2 regions of the Paenibacillus sp. JNUCC32 genome follow, and region 1 is predicted to be linked to the other one. Evidence: riboswitches for the same ligand, from Rfam matches in the RefSeq annotation. Region 1 holds a riboswitch; the other holds the start of a gene.

The links. A riboswitch is a leader RNA that binds a small molecule or an ion and turns the genes downstream of it on or off. The one in region 1 is predicted to bind cobalamin.
Region 2: it holds a riboswitch for cobalamin, as region 1 does, so the genes downstream of both, JNUCC32_RS21885 (ribonucleoside-diphosphate reductase subunit alpha) here and JNUCC32_RS00060 (ABC transporter substrate-binding protein) in region 1, are expected to answer to the same signal.

The regions. Positions count from the first base shown of each region.
Region 1 covers NZ_CP062260.1:5,890-13,462, reverse strand. The annotation lists gene JNUCC32_RS00070 (ABC transporter ATP-binding protein) at 48-833, opposite strand; gene JNUCC32_RS00065 (FecCD family ABC transporter permease) at 830-1,876, opposite strand; gene JNUCC32_RS00060 (ABC transporter substrate-binding protein) at 1,873-2,877, opposite strand; cobalamin riboswitch at 3,134-3,335, opposite strand; gene JNUCC32_RS00055 (histidine phosphatase family protein) at 3,488-4,234, opposite strand; gene cbiB (adenosylcobinamide-phosphate synthase CbiB) at 4,225-5,202, opposite strand; gene JNUCC32_RS00045 (adenosylcobinamide amidohydrolase) at 5,199-5,933, opposite strand; gene cobD (threonine-phosphate decarboxylase CobD) at 6,016-7,140, opposite strand; gene JNUCC32_RS00035 (lipoate--protein ligase) at 7,316-7,573, shown strand, end outside.
Region 2 covers NZ_CP062260.1:4,934,874-4,942,446, reverse strand. The annotation lists gene JNUCC32_RS21900 (hypothetical protein) at 1-21, shown strand, start outside; gene JNUCC32_RS21895 (GNAT family N-acetyltransferase) at 147-1,100, shown strand; gene JNUCC32_RS21890 (ribonucleotide-diphosphate reductase subunit beta) at 1,195-2,226, opposite strand; gene JNUCC32_RS21885 (ribonucleoside-diphosphate reductase subunit alpha) at 3,031-5,364, opposite strand; cobalamin riboswitch at 5,559-5,792, opposite strand; gene JNUCC32_RS21880 (MTH1187 family thiamine-binding protein) at 6,162-6,467, shown strand; tRNA gene JNUCC32_RS21875 (tRNA-Thr) at 6,576-6,647, shown strand; gene JNUCC32_RS21870 (dihydrofolate reductase family protein) at 6,730-7,287, opposite strand.

The DNA.
Region 1 (7,573 bases):
CTTGCTCCTAAATCTTACAACGCGGCTGAACCTGCGGCAACACCGCTTTAGGTCCAGGTGCTGTTCGCAGTTAACAGCACCTGCGGAGCCCCATTCTCGGGATGGGTCACGATGGAGGGCTCCACCCGGAAAATCCGTCGGATATACGCTGCCGTCAGCACGTCCTCCGGCTTGCCCGCCCCTGCGATCCGTCCCTGATCCAGAACCAGCAGCTTATCGCAGAATTGAGCCGCCAGATTGAGGTCATGCAGTACGCTGATCACCGTTATGCCGGACGAGTTCCGCCACTCCGCCACCATATCCATGAACTGAAGCTGATAGCGGATATCCAGATAGGTCGTCGGTTCGTCCAGCATGAGCAGCGAAGGCTCCTGGACCATCACCTTGCCCAAAGCGACACGCTGGCGCTGTCCTCCGCTTAACTCGGTAAGCCGGCGCTCCTCCAGGCCGTTCAGATCCAGCTTTCGAATAACGGCCTCGATAAGCGGGGCCGCATCCTTATCCTCACGGCCAAGCCAGTTCAAGAACGGGAATCGCCCCATCTCCAGCACGTCCCGGACGGTAAAATCGGTAGGGTCGAGTCCCTCCTGCTGCAGCACCGCCACGATTCGGGCCAGTGCCTTCCGGTTATAGCGTCCAAGCTCCTTGCCCAGAAGCGTCACGCTTCCTTCCGTAGGACTCTCCACGCCGGATAACAGCTGCATGAGGGTGGACTTGCCGCTGCCGTTCGGTCCGATGATCCCCCACCATTCCCCTTCGGCAATGTGAAGGTCCACCCCGGATAGAATCGACGCCTTGCCATAGGCTTTGCCAAGCCCTTGGGCCGTAATCATGATAACCCCTCCCTGCGCCGTTTTTTGTTCCGGTACAGCAGATAAGCAAAGAACGGAGCGCCTATGAATGCCGTGACCACCCCGAGCGGGATTTCCGTCGGCGCCAAGACGGAGCGTGCTGCCGTATCGCACCAAACCATGAAAATCGCGCCGCCCAGCGCCGACAGGGGAACAATCACGCGGTAATCGGAGCCGGTGATCAGCCGAATCATATGCGGTACTACAAGCCCGACGAACCCGATCACGCCGGAAACCGATACGGCTGCCGCGGCAAGCAGGGTAGCGACGATCAGCACGCTGGTCTTCAGACGATCGACATTCAATCCCATATGAGCGGCCTGCCGTTCCCCGAGCGACAAAATGTTAAGCGCCCGCGACCTGCTCCATAGATATACGAAACCCGCTGCAAAATACGGGAAAAGGATGGCCGTATACGACCATCCGCGCATGCTCAGGCTTCCCATCGTCCAGTACAGGATTTGGTTCACCGTATCTTTGGACATCACCGTCAGAAACGAAACGACGGCGCCCAGAAACGACTGCATCACCACCCCGGACAGGATGAGCCCATGGATCGGCAGTTTTCCTTGATCCCTTGCCAGCAGCAAAACGGCCCATAGGGTGCCTGCTCCGGTCAGAAACGCTACAACCGGCAGTGTATAACCTCCGGCAAAGGAATATTCCATTCCGAAAAAAATCAGGGATGCCGCGCCAAGCGCAGCACCCGAGGACACACCGAGCGTAAACGGATCCGCCAGCGGATTGCGAAGCACGCCTTGAAAGGCGGCTCCGGCCACCGCCAGGGAGGCTCCAACAAGCATCCCGAGCAGGATCCGCGGCAATCTCACCTTCATCAGGATTTGCTCGGAGGAAGCTTCCCAGCCTGGAACGATGGAATCGCCGATTCCCGGCAGCCGGTGCAGCAGCATCGCTCCAATCTCTCTCACAGGCAGGTGAACGGAGCCGATTCCGAGACTGACAACCAAGGTCAGCAGTAAAAGGATCAGGCCGGCCGCACCGAATCCTGCAAGTTTTTTACTCATGGATTCATCAATTCCGGATAAACGGCCTTCGCCACTTCCATCAGTCCTTGCGTCACGCGCGGGCCCGGACGGCTGAGCAGATTGGCATCCACGGAAATGACCTGATCGTTCTTGATGGCTTCGATCTGATCCCAGCCGCCGCGCTCCTTGATCAGCTGATCCAATGTTTTCTTGGTGGCTTCGTCCACCACATCGTCCGTGTACAGAATAACGTCCGGGTTCGCGGCGATGATGTTCTCCTCGCTGATTTCGAACCAGCCTTCCGCATCGCCGGCTGCATTGACGCCGCCAGCTGCGGTAATGATCTCATCCATGAACTCGCCTTTGCCGACGGTCCATCCCGGAGAGAACTCCACGTATACTTTCTTCTTGTCTTCATCCTTCACGGATTTCACGGCTTCCGTAACGGCAGCCAATTCCTGCTTCATCTGATCGACGACCGCTTTCGCCTCGGCTTGACGGTCCGTAATTTGACCGATCAGCTCGATGTTCTCCATCACCGCATCGATGGTTTTCGGATCGTTGACGAACAGCGTAACGCCAAGCTCGCGCAATTTCTCGGCATTCTGGGCATTCATCGAAGCCGCGAATACCACATCGGCGTCGGCTGCGATGATCGCCTCTTCATTCACCTGGAACCCGCCCAGTTTAGGCTTGGATTTGGCCGCTTCGGGGTAATCGTCGTTATCGGATACGCCAACGATCTCCTCATCCAGTCCCAATGCAAACAGTTTTTCCGTCTCGGACGGAGTCAGGGACGCAATCTTGGTCGGCGCTTTCTCAAACGTCATTTCCACGCCCGTTGAATCCTTGACGGTCAGCGGATACGTGGTCTTAAGCTCTTCCGCCGATTCCGCCGGCGCTTCGTTATTCTGCTCTTGCTGCTGTGCCGGCGGCGTCGCATCCTTCGGTGCTGCTTCTTCGCCGCCGCAGCCGATCAAGGCCAGGGCCATCAGTATGGCTACCAGAAGTACGGACCATGTTTTGTTTAATGCTTTCATCTCTTGGAATCCCCCTAAACATAATTGAGAACCTGGCGCAGGCGTGTCTAAATTCCTTCGACCGATCCTTAACTGGTAAGAAACGTTCAATCTTCATACCCTAAGAAGCAAAAATCCCCGACTCCTCGATGACAAGGACTCAGGGATTACGTTTGTATCATAAGGACGCCGGGATAACCGTTCAACGATGGCGCCTTAAACTTCCGTCCGCATGGCTCCATGCGTCCGGTAAACGTAATCCTCTCCTCGAAGGACCGTCTTTCATTCGCTGAGGGCAGGTCTCCTGACTTGCAGGTTGTAACGACTTCTCCGCCTTCCCAAGCGCTAAGGCTCAGTGGCATATGGAAAAGTCCCTGCTTCACAGTGGCGGGACCGTGCCGGACTTGCACCGGCTTCCCTATTAACCCGGCAGAAAACAATAACGCCCTCTGTCCGGGACCCTCGCAAATCATATGAATTTATGGATGATAGGCCAAGCATGGTTTCTCTGCACAAGATTATAGGCGATAAACCATCCCCTTACAACTGAAAGTTTCGGGCGTTTCGATTGCGTCATGACACCGATTTAGCCCGTTATCGCCTATTCCGACCGAAATCATACGTTTTCGTTTTATTCGCTTAACCGTACGCCTCGCCAGCTCGCTCCGTCCCATGTCAGCTGCAGCTTGAGCACCTCGCCCGGCATAACCGACGTCGCCCAGAATTCCGTATCCGGCACGGTAGCCGCTGCCATCTCCCGAATAACGCCGCCGTGGGTGACCACAAGCACGTCAACTCCTTCAGCGAGCGTTCCACGGCCATCATCACCACGCCTGGCCTCTGCCTCTGCCTCAGCCTCTGCCTCTGCCTGCGAAAGGGGATCCGGAGCTTCCTCCATATGCAATAATTCCTTCACATCCAAATGCAATCCCGACAAAAAGGCCTGGACGCGGGAACCGAAAGCTTCCCAGCTCTCCCCGCTGGGCGGCGTAACTTCCGCAGGGTTATCGATCCAGCGCCGGTAGAGGGAATCCGTCTTCAACTCCTCGTAGGTCTTTCCTTCCCAATCCCCGAAATCCAGTTCGCGCAGCCGCGGGTCATATCGTACGCCCGGCATAAACTGGCCCAATATGTCATCATCAGGAACAGCACCCCTTTTTGAATCCGATAAGATCACATTGAGCGTCTGCCGGCAGCGGAGGAGATCGCTGCAATAGATCCGGACAAAATGCCTGCAGCGAAGTTCCTCCCGCAGCGGGAGGAGCTGTTCCCTTCCCTCAGCCAGAATTCCCTGATCCTCATGGCCGAGATAACGGCGCTCCTCGTTCCACAACGTGCGGCCGTGACGCACCAGATGCAGGCTGATCCTCATATCCATAGGCTTCCTCCTGCCGCGGCAGCAAGTCCGAGCACCGCGGTGCCCAGCATCGTAAACAAAACCGATACGCCCACAAGCAGACGGTTTGTCACCCGGATATCCTCCGCTTCGAGCGGTCGGTCGGGGTCCCCCATGTAAGCCCGGAACGAGATCACGCCTTGGTACGAATTTTCGCCTCCCAGGCGAATCCCCAAGGCACCGGCAACGGCCGATTCCGGGAAGCCGCTGTTCGGACTGGGATGCTTACGCGCATCTCGTTTAACCATCTTGATCGCTTGTTTCCACTGCAGCGAGAACATCGCCGCCGCGATGGTCAACAGCCCGGCGGTCAGGCGTGCCGGTATCCAATTGGCGAGATCGTCCAGCCGGGCGGAGGCCCAGCCTACATGCAGGTACTTCTCGTTTTTATAACCGACCATGGAATCCAGCGTATTCACGGCGCGGTAGGCCAACGCAAGCGGCGCCCCTCCGATCAGGGCAAAAAACAGCGGAGCGATGACCGCGTCCACGATATTTTCCGCAACCGTCTCCACCGTCCCCCGCACAATTTCCGGCTCATCCAGATGAGCGGTGTCCCTCCCGACCACCATGCTTAGCGCTTGCCTGGCCTCGGCGATATTCCCGGAACGAAGATGGCCGTAGACCTCCAATCCTGCCTCGCGCAGCCCCTTGATCGCAATCGTAGTCGCAATGAGAACGATCTCCGCACCCCAGGCAAGCCAAGGATGAATCGCTGCGCACAGCTCCAGCAGCAGCCATGCCAGCACGAAGGAGCCGCCGGCCACGATCACCGGCAGCAATATCCCCGCCCGCTTCAGTCCCTGAGCGGAAACCGTCCGCTGGCGAATCCATCCTTCGACCCGGCGGATCGCCTTCCCCATGCCGATGACGGGATGCGGCAGCCATCTCGGATCTCCGATCAGCAGGTCCAGCGCCACCGCCGCCCATATGACCCATACGGCGGTCATATCCGATCTTCTCTTTCGGCGGCGATGCTCTCCGTGACGCTGTCGTAGACAAGACGTCCGATCATGCCGCCCAGATCGGTCGCGGTTCCGGCATAATGATGGTTCACGCCAAAGGCTGTATTGCCGCTGACCGCAAGGACCATCGCATCCGTCGTCGTCCCCGTGGCGGCGGCTCCGGTTTCATGATCCTTCACCCCCAGGTCATGCAGCGCCGCGGCTTTCGCTTCGGCTGCCGTCAGCATGGCGTTCACCATGCAAGCCGGCGTCAGCCTTCCGTCCACCACCAGCACGACATTAATCGTGCCAGGCTGGTAAGCCGCGAAGGTCGTACGGCTCGACCCGGCGCGGGCTGCATTGCCCACGCCCGCGGTAGTACAGCATAGAACGGAAGCTTGCTCGCCCCGAGCCTCCCGAATGGAGGCATATTTCAGTTTTACCGCCGTCATCAATCCTGCCGTGGAATCGGCCGGATAGCCGTGCCCAGCCATAAAGCTAACCATATCGTTTATCGGATCGCTGCAATCGTAATGCTTGTCGACATAACGGTTCACGATATGGTCCAAGTGCAGAAAACCGCCGCCGTATATGGCGCTGCTTATGGACGCAGCCGGACTCGGAAGCGAGATCCGAATATGCGGATGCTGCTGCTCCGAATCCAAGGACACGATGGCTCCCGGCCATGCATCCGAGTTATATGGACGATTGCTGCCTTTCAGAAAAGGTACTGCCATGTTTTTTTCTCTCCCTGCTCCTTAAATATCTGAACCAACTGTACCTGTAGCGTTCTTCATATGGATCTGCTGCTAGAAATCCCTAAGTCGCGTCAGCAGAAGGATTTCCAAGGACCTCCGCGGTTATCGCCAGCAATCTGTCGTTAGATCCGGCATCCTTAACGGCTAACCGGATGTGGCGCTCACCGAGGCCCGGGTACATGGCGCAGCTGCGGACGAGCACGCCCCGCCTGCCCATTTCCTGCTGGAACGTCCCTGCATTCCAAGGCCGCGGAAGCTCCATCAGCAGAAAATTGGCCTCCCCCGGCGTAACGTCAAGCCCCAGCGCTCGTAAACCATGTATCAGCTTCTCGCGTTCCACGCGAATCAATTGCAGCGTGTCCAGTTCATATTCCCTGCCGCTGTCAAGACAAGCCTCTCCCGCAAGCAGCGCCAGTCCATTGACGCTCCACGTCACCTGTTTGCCTGCCATGGTGCGTATCACGTCGTGGTGGGCAACCGTAAACCCGAGCCGCAGGCCCGGTATCGCATAAAACTTGGTCATCGACCGGACAATGATCGTCCGCGGATAGTCCTGCAGTTCCGGCATCAATGTCTGTCTGTCCTCCGGCGGAATGAAATCGATGAAGGCCTCATCCAGCACCAACCAGGTCCCTTCTTGCTCAGCGCATGCCGCCAGCTCGCGAATATCCTCCAGGCTGTACTGAACCCCGTTCGGATTGTTCGGCTGTCCCACAAATACGAGATCCGTGCAGGCGATCAGCTCCATCATATCCGCCTTGTCCGCACGCCAATCCCGCTCCGGCTCCCCGCACACGGAGCGGATGTCCGAACCAAATTTCAAGGACAGCTCCCGGTATTCGGAAAAACAAGGATCGACCACGCCGACCGTTCGGGGCTGCAGGCCCAGCAGCAGCAGTGCCATGCATTCTGCAGCTCCATTTCCGACAAGAATGCACCGGGCATCGGTGTCCAATTCCTCCGCAAGCAGCCTCTTGAATTCGCGGTGCCCCGGATCCGGATAACGAATCACCGCGCTCATCCCTTCTTCTAACGCTGCCATGACCCCTTGGGGCGGTCCTAGCGGGTTAATATTCGCGCTGTAATCCAGAAAAGCCGAGGCTGCCCTTCCATATGCAGCCGCCGCCGTCTCCACGTCCCCGCCGTGTCCGTACACCTCGATCAAAGGTTGGTTATTATCGCTCATAAGGGTTCCTCCCGTTCCATGCCCATGGCTCTTGAAAGCCCTGCCGTTATGTAATGCCATCATTATGTCGCTACCGTCCCTGACTCGTCAACATGGAATGCTTTGTCTCTGCCTTCAAATTGGTTTACAATAGTCTGGAAGCACCACATTTTGAATTGTGACGACGGAGGATGCTATGCTATTTATCGATAATCAGGGGATTCACGACCCATCCATCAACCTAGCGATTGAAGAATATGCGCTTAAGCACTTGTCCATGGACGAGAGCTACCTTCTCTTTTATATCAACAAGCCTTCCATCATCATCGGAAAGCATCAGAATACGATCGAAGAGATCAACCAGGAATACGTTCGCGACAACAACATCCAGGTTGTGCGCCGGCTGTCCGGCGGCGGAGCCGTGTACCACGATCTCGGCAACCTGAATTTCAGC
Region 2 (7,573 bases), 2.0 Mb from region 1:
TCATGCTATTCACTAAAATGAGGGAGCAGTGGAATTAAAAACACCACAGGTCGCTGGCTTGTGGTTGCATAGATCGGCATGTACACCACAGGTGCGCTGTGGTGTTTTTTGCGTTTCTAATGATACGAGCAAAGGAGAGGTAGACCATGTTCATGCAAGGTAAACAAATCTATGTCAAGTCGGTAGAGGAATCGGATGCGGAAGCGCTATGGAAGCTCGAGGTGGATAACCGGGATTTTTTTCAACGGTTCACGGGCTTAAGGGACGACGAATTCTATACCCTTGAGGGACAACTCGAACGGATTCGCAAGGCCCGGGAATCCAGCAAGGCGGATCAGGCGTATCTCTATATGATTGGACTGCGGGATACCGAAACGATCATCGGGGAGATCATGCTGACGGAAGTGGTACGGGGGAATTTGCAGAGCTGCTGGATCGGTTATTTTCTGGACCGGGACCATAACGGTAAGGGGTACATGACCGAGGCCGTTCAAATGGTGGTGAGGTTTGCCTTTCAGGAATTGAAGTTTCACCGGATTGAAGCGGGCGTGATGCCGCACAACCTAGGCTCGATCCGAGTGCTCCTGAAGGCCGGCTTCCATAAAGAAGGCATCGCCAGGAAAAACGTGAAGATTAACGGGAAGTGGGAGGACCATCAGACACTGGCTATGTTGAATGAAGCCGATGAGGAGGCATCGTCCCCGATTCACCGGTACAATCCGTCCGTCATCGCCCCGCCGATCGGTCCGTATACCCATGTAACCAAGGTTGCGAGAGGGGCTGAGCTGTTGGTATTCTCCGGCCAGGTGGGGACCGACAGGGAGGGGAGCCTGCCGGCCGATATGAAGGAGCAAGTAGAGAACACCTTGGCGAATATCCAGCGGGTATTGGCTTCGGAAGCCATGTCGGCGGATCATATCGTCAAAATCAACATTTGGGCGGTTCAGGAGGTCGACTGGGATCATTTCCACCGGGTATGGGAGAAATTCCACGGGGGGAAGGCGCCGTCCATGACGATGACCTACGTGCCGGCGCTGGCGATGCCGTCCCTTCAGGTGGAGATCGAGGTATGGGCAGCGAGGGGGCAACGCTTAATGTAGAGGAGCGGATTGCAGCCGTCTTATATAAGGCATAAAAAAACCTCCGGGATCCTGTTTAGGGAACCTCGGAGGTTTTGTGTATATGGAAGGAAACTTATAGATCGTCAAAGCCGTTGTCGTCGCCAACTTTGCCGTAGTTACGGGATTTGGCTTCGAAGAAGTCGGTTTTCGTTGCGTTGAGGGCTTCGTCGGAGAAAGGCTTGATCCATGGCATGCAGTTGACGTCCACGCCTTCGTAAGCTTTTTCCAGACCCATCATGGTGATGCGACGGTTCGCGATGTACTTGATGTAATCGCTCAACTCGTTCAGATCGATGCCGCGCACATTGCTGAGCGTGTAGTGGGCCCAGTTGGTTTCGAGCTCGACGGCACGGTCAATGGTGCGGTACAGGTAGTCGATGTTCTCTTTGGTGTTCAGCTCAGGGAAATCCTTGAGCAGCTGCTTGAACACTTCGGCGAAGAAGTAGCAGTGCTGGTTCTCGTCACGCTGAATATAGGAGATCATCTGGCTGGTTGCCATCATCTTTTGGTCACGGGCCAGGTTGTAGAAGAAGGCAAACGTGCTGTAGAAGAAAATCCCTTCCAGGATCAGGTCGGCGACCATGGCTTCGAAGAAGGATTGCGGCGACGGATTGTCGCGGAAATTCTGGTAAATGTTCGAGATGAACTGGTTGCGCTCCAGAAGAACCGGATCATGCTTCCAGTATTCGAAGATTTCCTTCTGCTCCTGCTCCGATACGATGGAGGAAAGCACGTAGGAATAGGATTGGTTGTGAACCACCTCTTGCTGACCGATGATGGCCGAGATGGCTTCGAGCGACGAGTCGGTGAAGTAACGCTTCACGTCGCCGACAAACATCGTCTGCATGGAATCGAGCACAGCCAGCAGGGAGATGTTGATTTTGAAGGTGCGCTGCTCTTCAGGGTCCAGGCGCGGGAACTGCTGCGCATCCTTGGACATCGGAATTTCATCCGCGATCCAGTGGTTCAGCAGCAGAACCTTATACAATTTATACATATGAGGCATCCGAATGTCGTTCCAGTTCAGGATCCCGGAGCATTCACCTTCAATGACGCGAGTGGAGCGGTTGGGTGCTTCGGTGTTAAATATCTTTTGCATTTGCATGCCGATTTTCTCTCCTTGTATTTCATAATAGGGCGGCGCATAGGCGAAGCCTGAGGGAAACCTCCCAGCATATTCATGGAACGGGTATCCACACCGGGACGGGTATCCATCTCCAGCCGCTGTTGTCCGCCCTTTGCCTTAATGTATTTTAAAGGTTGCAAAGGGCTCCCAAAGGCGGACGTAAACTCTTCCGATTGGATACCCTTACCCTTGTAGTCTTTTAGTTAGAAAGCTTATTCCCGCCTGCTATGCGAGACCCCCCGCATGCAGCCGCTCGACGCTTGTCGCATCGCATGAGAAGCGATTCCCAAAGGGAGAGCGAACCACGCAGGCAGTAACTCAAAATCGCACGAAGTAGGTCAATAGTCCCCGCACCACATGAAAAGCGATTCCCAAGGGGAGAGCGATCCACGCAGGCAGTAACTCAACCAATCGCACGAAGTAGCTCAGTAGTCCCGCACCACATGAAAAGCGATTCCCAAAGGGAGAGCGATCCACGCAGACAGTAACTCAACAAATAGCACGAAGTAACTCAAAGGTCCCCGCACCGCATGAGAAGCGATTCCCAAGGGGAGAGCGATCCCAGCAGACAGTAACTCAACAAATCACACGAAGTAACTCAGAAGTCCCCGCGCCGCATTCCAGCGTTCCCGCAGGGAGAAAGCGCTCCTAGCCACTAAAGCAACTTAAGAAGCGCCTCATTCACATCCAACCCACCTTGCGGGTGTCCAGAGGGCAGAGCCCTTGGGGCCCTCCCTTGGAAGGGAGGGGTTGGGTGGGTTCGAAAAAGGTTAATCTAAACTCTTAGCTTGCGCACGACTCACACTCTTCAATCGTCAGCGCGCGGCTGCGTACATAGTACGTGGATTTGATGCCGGCTTTCCAGGCATGCAGATGCAGCTCCAGGAATTCCGAAGCCCGGATATCAGGGCGGACGTACAGGTTAAAGCTTTGCGCTTGGTCAACGTGACGCTGACGGGCGGCAGCCATTTTGATGGACCAATGCTGGTCGATCAAGAAAGCCGTTTTATAGTACCAGATCGTTTTCTCGGACAGATCCGGAGCAGGGTTCGCCACTTTATAAGTGGTTTTTTCTTCATAAGACAGAAGTTCGTACAATGGATCGATGCTCGCCGTGGAACCCGCGATGATCGAAGTGGAGCCGTTCGGCGCGATGGCAAACAGCCATGCGTTACGGACGCCGTTCGCTTGCACTTCCTGCTGCAATTCACGCCACTGTTCGGTGGTCACGAACTTGCCTTCATGCTCGCCGTCGGTATAACCGCGGAACGTGAAGTACTCGCCGCTCTCCCAGTCGGAGCCTTTGAATTTCGGGTAGTGGCCTTTTTCCTTGGCCAACTCCATGCTGGATTTGACGAGCAGGTAGTTGATGTGTTCGTACAGATTGTCATTATAGGCAACGGCTTCGTCGGATTCCCAGCGGATGCCTTCCAGCGCCAGCAAGTGGTGCAGACCGAAGGTGCCGAGACCGACCGCGCGATATTGGCTGTTGGTGTATTGAGCTTGCAGAACTTCAATATTGTTAATGTCGATGACGTTATCCAGCATGCGAACCTGGATCGGAACGAGACGCTCCAGCACACCGGCAGGTACGGCACGGGCCAAGTGGATGGAGTTCAGGTTGCAGACAACGAAATCGCCAGGGATTTTGGAAATCACGATCCGGGTTTGGCCGTCTTTCGTAACCAGCTCCTCTTGCTCAACGACCGTCGGAGATTGGTTCTGCATGATCTCCGTGCACAGGTTGGAAGAGTAGATCATGCCATGAGCCGAGTTCGGGTTCGCACGGTTGACCGTGTCGCGGTAGAACATGTACGGCGTACCCGTTTCAAGCTGGGATTTCATGATGCGCTTCATAATGTCGATGGCTTGTACCGTAATGCGCGGCAGCAGCGGGTTCGCTACGGCTTCCGCGTATTTTTGGCGGAATTCGCCTTCGCCTTGAGTATGGTCATAGAAGTCCTCCAGACCTAGCGGACGGCCGTTCTCGTCTTTCCAGCCCATGATTTTCTTCACTTCATGCGGACAGAACAGGCTCCACTCTTCACGAGCTTCTACAGCCTCCATGAACAGGTCGGGCAGGCATACGCCATGGAACACGTCATGCGCTCTCATGCGCTCGTCGCCGTTGTTCAGCTTCAGATCCAGGAAGGACAGGATGTCTTTGTGGAACACGTCCAAGTACACCGCGATGGCGCCTTTACGAGTTCCCAATTGGTCAACGCTAACAGCGGTGTTGTTCAACTGGCGAATCCAAGGGATGACGCCGGAACTGGTATTCTTGTGACCACGGATGTCAGAGCCGCGTGCACGGACTTTACCGAGGTATACCCCGATGCCGCCGCCCATTTTGCTGAGACGGGCGATGTCCGTATTGGAATCGAAGATTCCTTCCAGGGAGTCGTCCACGGTATCGATAAAGCAGCTGGACAGCTGGCCGGCTACTTTTTTACCTGCATTGGACATGGTCGGCGTAGCCGCCGTCATGTACAGGTTACTCATGGCCCAGTAGGCTTCCTTGACAAGGTCAAGACGCTTGTCGGCAGGCTCGTTATGCATGAGGAACATCGCGATGACCATGTAGCGTTCTTGCGGAAGTTCCATGACGCGACCGTCAAAGTCGTTTGCCAGGTAACGCTCAGCCAGCGTCAACAGACCGATGTAGTCAAACAGCAGATCCCGGCTTGGATCGATGCATTCGCCGAGTTCTTCGATTTGTTCTTTGGTGTAGCTGGTCAGAAGGTCCTCGCGATAGATGCCTTTTTGCACAAGCTCCGTAATGAGCGGGTAGAAGGCACCGTATGGTTCTTCCGGGTATGCTTTGTATCGGCGGTTGGTAGCCGCTTTTTTATATAAAGAGGTCAGAAACGAACGCGCAGCTGCAAACTTCCAATTCGGCTCCTCTTTAGTTACAAGCTCAAGGGCGGACATCGTGAAGGCGCTGCTGATTTCTTCGCCGGTAACCTGCTCACCGCGCAATTTGGCATTGACGCCGCGAAGCAGACGCTCCTTATCGAGCATGTCCAATCCTTTCAGAGTCCGGTCGGCATAGACGGAGAGGCGAATTTCATCAAAGGCGAGCTGACGGTTGTTCGGTTTAACTACGAGCTGGGGCATGAATAAATTCCTCGCTTTCTTCGGGGGAAATATGAAAAAGGACATCAAAAAAACATTTTCTAAAACCCGCGGGCAGGCTTGAAAATGTCCGTGCGCTGTGATTCGGAAATGACGTTTGACATAAGCCCTTGAACGGGCATGATGTTATGTACAGACGCAAGTTTAACGAACACTTACCTAAAGCCCCGTAGGTTGGTGTCTGCTGCATATAGGCAGGTCTCTGACTCGGGCTTCTGCCTCCCGGCGGTGCCTCCCGAAAACCTTGATCCGATTCTTCGGCGGCTATGCCGTATGAGGATGGCTGAAAAAAATGATGAACAGCCTAAGAGCCCTTACAGTGGCGGGACCGTGATGGATTTACACCATGCTTCCCTATTAAGCCGGACTGCCTTATGGGTTGATCCGGCACCTATATACACTATATTTGGTTGTTGTTAATCTAATTTAACCCAATATATTGTGTTTGTAAACCATATTCTTAAAATTGAACGCAAAAAGAATTATAGCAAACGAGCGGTCATTGTGCCAGTTAAGAAACTGTCAAAAGGCGATAAGATTTCCTGGATTGTGACCAAATGCGACCTTTTCTGCGCAGATACCGCGTATATTCTCGTTTTGACAAAATAGGATATTACCGTATGGATGAGGCGGGCAGGATACACTATATCTTGTGTGAAGCTAAAACTGAAGGGCTTTGATATGGCGGACCGAAATTGGTATGATATCCGTATCCGGAATTGGAATTGGAAAATGGAAGAGCATCGCATGATTGAGATATGACGAGGGGGGTTGTTCAGATGGCAATAGCAGAGGTAACGGTGATTCCGATCGGAACCGCAACCACGAGTTTAAGCGCTTATGTCGCCGAGATGCAGCGAATACTGAAACAGCAGGAAGGGATTTCCTATGAGCTGACATCGATGAGCACGATCATCGAGGGAGAGCTTAACATGATCTGGCGGGCGATTGAGGCTTTGCATGAAGCGCCTTTTCTGTCCGGGGCAAAGCGCGTATCGACTTCCGTTAAAATTGACGACCGCAGGGACCGGGTCTCCTCAAGCAAACAGAAGATCCAATCCGTGCAGGAAAAGTTAGGCGGGTAATGCCGCCAAATTCGGTGGATATTCCCGTTAGAATAGGACTTGCTTTTTGCTGCCGAAGTATTATAATAATTTTTGTTGTTTCGAGAGGAATATCATCGAACCACATGTGCTGGTGTAGCTCAGGGGTAGAGCAACGCACTCGTAATGCGTAGGTCGGGGGTTCAATTCCCTTCACCAGCATCTTCATAAAGTCAATAACGGCGCGGTTTTCCGTCATTCGGGAACCGGGCCGTTATTTGTACGTGTTGGCGAATGCGCAATATTATTCGTTCCCATCAAAATGATAAATTAGTTGCACAACGCCTGAGGAGAACGTTCTTGTATTCACCATTTTTAAATTCAACCTCTGTTTTATATCCACAAACAGCGGTTTTCCTTCTCCCAAAACGACAGGGTGAACGGATAATCGATATTCATCAACAAGTCCCAAATTGATAAAAGTCGTAATAAGACTTGCCCCTCCGTACAGCCAGATGTCTTTACCAGGCTGATTCTTTAATTTATTTACTTCTTCAAGAATGCGATCATTTATGAATATTGCTTTATGATCACTCCCCTTTTGCGTCCTGGAAAACACATACTTTTCTTTACTATGAACCAATTCCCAAAACTCTTTTTCGGAATCCGCATGTCCAATTTCCGGAGTGAATTGTCCCCATAAATCATAGCTTTTTCTTCCATACAAAATGGTATCGATTTGATTTAAAAAATGATTAAACCCCATTTCAGAGTCCATAATGCACCAATCAACTTCACCATGTTTCCCTTCAATAAAACCATCCAAAGTAACCGCTAAATCTAAAATTATTCTTCGTGCCATGATTTATTGCTCCTTTCGTTACGTTAATCTACCATCCAGTATAGACTTCAAATACGTCACCTTATGTCATAAAACGCCTAACCTCGTTAAAATGATTTTATGTAAACTGAAGTCGTTCCCTCCTGGAGCGGCTTTTTTTATTTCTTCGAAGGAGCGTGATATGATATGAAATAAATTGATGGAATGGTTGGTACAGAAGGTGAATGCAACTTTTTCTTGAGGTGATATTTTGGGCGATAGACCATTTAAAGCTTTGAGATATATATTCACGTGGATAGCCTTTATT